Regions from separate parts of the Exiguobacterium sp. K1 genome, predicted to be linked through region 1. Evidence: predicted binding sites of a transcription regulator. Region 1 holds the regulator's gene; the other holds the start of a gene.

Evidence for each region. The regulator LexA, encoded in region 1, represses DNA repair genes until DNA is damaged. The targets are predictions, from matches to a motif close to CGAACATATGTTCG.
Region 2: uvrB (excinuclease ABC subunit UvrB) is a predicted target of LexA. The motif match lies at 1,723-1,736, and genes of this name have one in related genera.

The regions. Positions count from the first base shown of each region.
Region 1 is NZ_JAOTIT010000007.1:156,260-159,434, forward strand. It holds gene N7U64_RS13895 (recombinase family protein) at 1-502, opposite strand, end outside; gene N7U64_RS13900 (hypothetical protein) at 548-835, opposite strand; gene lexA (transcriptional repressor LexA) at 1,044-1,658, shown strand; gene N7U64_RS13910 (metal-binding protein) at 1,689-2,159, shown strand; gene N7U64_RS13915 (MIP/aquaporin family protein) at 2,346-3,050, shown strand; gene glpK (glycerol kinase GlpK) at 3,088-3,175, shown strand, end outside.
Region 2 is NZ_JAOTIT010000002.1:80,971-84,145, reverse strand. It holds gene N7U64_RS05790 (S41 family peptidase) at 1-440, shown strand, start outside; gene N7U64_RS05785 (PDZ domain-containing protein) at 460-1,623, shown strand; gene uvrB (excinuclease ABC subunit UvrB) at 1,791-3,175, shown strand, end outside.

The sequences.
Region 1 (3,175 bases):
CTTCTTTTCGGCTCCGTCCGGCGTTCTCGCCTTGCCGATTGAGATTTTGTTCGGGACGGAAGCCGTTTTCAACAGCTCGCCGCATCCCGCGGGCAATCTTCGCATTATGCAGTTTCCGTTGATACTCTTCGACGAGCGATACGATCTCAAGCACCATCGCTTCGGCGTCCGCCAGTTTATACTCGCCATCCGATTCCATCGTCATCAGTTGAACCTGATGTTTTTGGAACGTATGTAAAATGGCGATTTTGGCATTCCCGCGTCCGATCCGCGTATCATCCGTCACAAGAACGGCGTCCACCGCTTGACGTGTGACGTAATCAAGAACGGATAACATCCCTTCCCTGTCAACGTCGTAACCACTTTCTTTTTCCGTGATGATATCCACGACTTCAAATCCTTTTGTTGCAGCGAGTCCCGACAGTTCTGATCTTTGCCGCTCAAGCGAGCTATCCTGTGCTTCTTTTTCCGTCGAGACGCGACAGTAGATTACTACTTTCATCGTACTTCACACCCCTGTTCGTTCATTGACAACTTTTACAGTTTGTCATTGTTGCGCGATTGGTACAACGATTTTGTTTTTCGAAATGACATGTGTCGTCTTTAATTCATTATTCTCAATCAACCATTCGACATATTCTTGGTCCGTCATTGAACCGTCGTTGTATACTTCCGCCACCTGTTCGACGGTCGCGTTCTGGTCTACTGTAACGGAAGTCGTTAACAGCTGTTCGACCTTTTCATCCGGGCGAGGTGTTAAGAGAAAAAGAATGAAGGCAAAGCTGAGCGTATAAAAAACAATGGAAAAGGCATGGGTACGGATTGAATGCATCATGATGAATCCCTCCAAATTAAAATGTTTTAGAATAAACGTTCGCGGAACAATTGTTCGCATAACTCATCTTAAACCAGGAACCAGTGTTCGGTCAATATAAAATGTCGAACAATTGTTTGTACGCTCATTTGTTCTATGTTATAGTGATTTTAGAAACATGTATTCCTATAACCTTCAAAAACCAATCCGGAAAGAGGTGGCAATTCATATGCGGAAAATGTCGAAACGACAACAAGAAATCCTTGACTACATCGTTGCTCAAGTGAAACTGAAAGGGTATCCACCTTCAGTTCGTGAAATCGGTGAAGCTGTTGGTCTTGCTTCAAGCTCAACGGTACACGGTCATTTGGATCGTCTAGAAAAACGCGGACTGATTCGCCGTGACCCAACAAAACCACGTGCGATTGAGATATTGCTTGATAAACCTGAAGAAGATCATGAAGCTATCGTACACATTCCTGTCATTGGGAAAGTAACGGCCGGTTTCCCTATCACAGCCATTGAAAATATCGAAGAACATTTCCCTCTCCCTGCACATTACGTCGGGAACGAAAATGTCTTCATGTTGACGATTGACGGTGAGTCCATGATCAATGCAGGTATTCTAGACGGTGACCGGGTCATCGTTCGTCAGCAGAACACAGCAGAGAATGGTGAAATCGTCGTGGCTATGACCGAAGATAGCGAAGCGACAGTTAAACGGTTCTTCTTAGAAGATCAACAAGTACGTCTCCAACCAGAAAATGATTCGATGGACCCGATGTATTTCGATAACGTCTCGATTCTTGGCAAGGTCATCGGCGTATATCGGACGATCCACTAAGCGAGGGACCAGCGCAGCTGGTCTTTTTTCATGCCTTCTGGAAATGTACATGATACAGTCAATACCGTCGCTCTAACCGGCTACGTTGCGTATTCGGTCGCAACGCAGCAGACGGATTGGCTTCCAACTGCTGTCGGCATCGCCGTCGGCACCCTTTGGCTTTCACCAGATCTCGATTTGAAGTCTGAACCTTACTATCGGCATGGTCCTTTGCGTGTCCTTTGGATGCCCTATGTCAAAATCATGCCCCACCGGTCCATCTGGTCACACGGATTGATCATCGGTGACCTGATCCGCCTGTTGTACAGCGCCGCTTTCGTGATTCCACTTCTGTTTTTGGCGCTGTATCTGAAACTTGTCGAATCAAGCACGGTGGATTCCTGGTTTGCAGCCATGCCCGCTTTTGTCATCGGCGTCATGGTCGCCAGTACGATACATATCGTTCTCGATCATTCCAGCAGCTTCTTCCGCACCAAAAAGAAGCGGAAAAAGCGTCGTTGAAAATCCTTCGTTCATTGAAAAATGAACAAAGGATTTTTTTATTATCCATTTTTCATTTTTTTAAACATAAATTAAGGAAATTTTAATTTGAAGTTTTGAAGTATTTGTATTGAAAACGTTCTCAATTAGATGTAGGTTTAAATGGAAAGGCCATTATTTGCTTTAATCCAAAGGGAGGGTTTTTGCATGAGTAACTTTACAAGTGAGCTGATCGGAACAATGATTCTGATTTTGCTCGGGGACGGAGTCGTTGCAGGGGTTGTCTTGAGAAAGACAAAATCTGAGAACGGCGGTTGGATCGTCATTACATTCGCTTGGGGTCTCGCCGTTATGACGGGAGCATACATTGCTGCCTCGAGTGGTGCGCATCTCAATCCTGCATTGACATTGGCGCTTGCCATGAATTCCGATTTACCGTGGGCAGACGTACCTGTCTATATCGCCGGTCAATTAATCGGAGCATTCATCGGTGCAGTACTCGTTTGGCTTCATTATATGAAACACTTTGAAGCGACTGATGATCAAGCAGCAAAACTGGGTGTATTCGCAACAGGTCCGGCGATTCGCCATACACCGTCAAATCTGATTTCAGAGATCATCGGGACGTTTGTCCTGGTATTCGGAATCCTGTCGTTTGGTCTGACAACATTTGGTGACGGACTGAAACCATTCATCGTCGGTCTTCTTGTCGTCGTCATCGGTCTCTCGCTCGGTGGTACAACAGGGTATGCCATCAACCCGGCCCGTGACCTTGGTCCGCGGATTGCACACGCTATCTTACCGATTAAAGGAAAAGGTTCATCTGACTGGAGTTACTCGTGGATTCCAATCGTTGGTCCAATCATCGGTGGTGGAGTAGCCGTCTTGCTGTATCAACTGCTGCAAAACTGATTTTGTTTGACACCTACATCTCAAGGGGGATTTCAGCATGGAAAACAAGTACATCTTAGCACTCGACCAAGGAACAACAAGCTCGCGTGCCATCATTTTTGACCATGATGGACAAATCGTGAACT
Region 2 (3,175 bases), on a different contig from region 1:
GAATCGTCCAAAGCGCTTATGATTTAAAAGACGGCAGTGATTTGAAGCTGACGACGAATAAATGGCTGACACCGGACGGCAACTGGATTCATAAAAAAGGCGTCAAGCCGACGGTCGAAGTCAAACAGCCGGATTACTTTAACGTCACGAAGATTCTGACGGATAATAAGACGCTTGCAAGCGGCGATTACGGCAAGCCTGTCGAAAACGCACACCTGGTTCTTGAAGCGATCGGTTTTGATCCGAAAGGACAGGACGGTTACTTCGGCGATACGATGAAACAGGCGGTCGAGCGTCTCCAAAAAGACGCGAAGCTTGAGGTGACCGGCAAAATCGATCAGGTGACCGCTTCCGAGATGGAAACGCGTCTCCTGAAGAAACTGGAAGACGAAAAAAATGATGTCCAGCGCATCAAGGCGTTGGAAGTCGCTGCACAATAACTTACAGAAAGAGGTCTGAATGGGCGTGGAATTACTCGATGGAATCGGTTGGACAGTGATTAGTCTCTTCGCTAGTCCAATCTTGTGGTTAGCAGTTCTAGTCAGTTTTTTACTCAGTATGCGACGTGTCAAACGTGAACGGAATCTGTTCCGGTCACGCACGCGTAGCAAACGGACCGATCTCTTCGAAACGCTTGTTCCGGGCTTCGTGGTTGGTCTTGTCTTATCCGTCATCAGTGTGAGTCTGACGTTGACGGTCTCAACAGAGTTTCTGATCGCCTTCATGGTGTTGACGTTCCTGATTTTGTTGACCGGTGTCATCCGCTTCAATTTACCGCTCGGACCGCTCGTCCTGCTTGCCGGCGTCACCTGGTTCATGACGGGTGACCGGGTTGACAGTCTCCGGGATGTCACGGTCAGCGACTGGCTGTTGCTTGCGGCCTTGTCCTTGGGAGCTGAACTGGTACTGTTGATCTGGCGGGGGAAAAAGAATTTATCACCTTCCTTGGTCTTATCGAAGCGGGGACGTTACATCGGTGGACTTTCGTCGAATAAGCTGTGGCTGATTCCGCTCGTCGTCTTTGTACCGGGCAGCAGCCTGGAAACGCTCATTCCACAATGGTCGTTTCCGGAGTTCGTTCCGATTGTCCTGTTTTTGCCGATCGGATTCAGTTTCCTCTTTACCGGACAGTTGCCGGACCAGTTAATCCGTCCGCTGATCCAGGGACGACTGCTGACGTTCGTCTTGTCCGTCGTGCTTGCGGCAGGCGCCTTCTTGACCGGACAGGCTGTCTGGTTATACGGATTACCCGTCCTGCTGATCGTACACCTGATTTTGCATCAGCGGATTAAACGACTCAACCGCTCGCAGACACCGCTGTTCCTCAATGGAAAACGCGGGGTCGTCATTCTCGGAACGTTACCGGAGAAGCCGGCTTCTGAGATGGGACTCGTCCCGGGCGAAGCGATTTATAAAGTCAACGGAGAGTTCGTCGAGTCGGAGAAGTCGTTTTACGAAGCGATTCAAAAACACAAACCGTACCTCCGTCTCGAGGTCATGAATCACAACGGAGATGTCCGGTTCGCGCAGCGGGCTTTTTATGAACAGGATCATCATGATCTCGGGATTTTGTTCGTCAGTGAACCTGGCAACAAACGGACGAAAATCCGGACCCTGCAGTGACTTGAGTTTAAAATTCAGCGTAAAAAACAGTTCAGCCTGCGGGCTGGACTTTTTCTTTTCGTGAAAAACGGGTAACTTTTAAATGGAGCACTTCAAAATCGAATGTTTGTTCGTAAAGTGGTACAATGAAAATAGATTTTGTGAACTGGATGAGGGGGAAGAATACGATGGATTTTGAGTTAGTATCACCATTTGAACCGGGTGGCGATCAACCGGTAGCGATTGAAAAATTGATTGCAGGCGTCAAGAACGGCGAGCGCCATCAAACGTTGCTCGGAGCGACGGGAACAGGGAAAACCTTCACCGTCTCGAACGTCATCAAAGAGATTAAGAAGCCGACGTTGGTCCTGGCCCACAATAAGACACTTGCCGGTCAGCTGTATTCGGAGTTCAAAGAGTTCTTCCCAAACAACGCGGTCGAATATTTCGTCAGCTTTTATGATTATTACCAACCGGAAGCGTACGTGCCGTCAACGGATACGTTCATCGAAAAGGACTCGTCCATTAATGATGAGATCGATAAGTTGCGTCACTCAGCGACGTCAGCGCTGTTTGAACGCGAAGACGTCCTGATTGTCGCCTCGGTTTCGTGTATTTATGGTCTCGGTAATCCGGAAGAGTACAACAACCACGTGCTGTCGCTCCGTGTCGGAAACGAGATGGGACGAAACGAGATGTTGCGTCGTCTGATCGACATTCAATATGAACGGAACGATATCGATTTCCAGCGCGGACGGTTCCGCGTCCGGGGAGACGTCGTCGAAATTTTCCCGGCATCGCGTGACGAACAGTGTGTCCGGGTTGAATTTTTCGGAGATGAGATTGAACGGATACGCGACATGGACCCGTTGACCGGTGAAATCATCGCCGACCGGGAACACATCTCGATTTTCCCGGCATCCCACTTCGTGACCGGGGATACCCGGCTGCAAAAAGCGATTACGAACATCGAGGCAGAACTTGAGACACAACTCGCGAAGATGCGGGAAGACGGTATGCTGCTCGAAGCCCAGCGGCTCGAACAGCGGACGAATTATGACCTTGAGATGATGCGCGAGATGGGTTACTGCTCGGGGATCGAAAACTATTCCCGTCACTTGAACTTAATGCCGCCGGGCTCGACACCGTACACGTTGATCGATTACTTCCCGAAAGACTTTTTACTGGTCGCCGATGAGTCGCACGTGACGTTGCCGCAAATCCGCGGGATGTACAACGGCGATCAGGCCCGGAAACAAGTCCTCGTCGACCACGGCTTCCGTCTGCCGTCAGCGAAGGACAACCGGCCGCTCCGGTTCGAGGAATTTGAGGAAAAGGTCAGCCAAGCGATTTATATCTCGGCGACACCGGGACCTTACGAAATCGAACATACAAAAGAGATGGTCGAACAAATCATCCGTCCGACCGGACTCGTGGATCCGACGATCGAGATTCATCCGATTACCGGTCAAATCGACTACTTGATGGATAACATCCGCGAACGTGTCGCGAAAAATGAACGGGTGCTCGTGACGACATTGACGAAAAAAATGTCGGAGGATTTGACGGATTA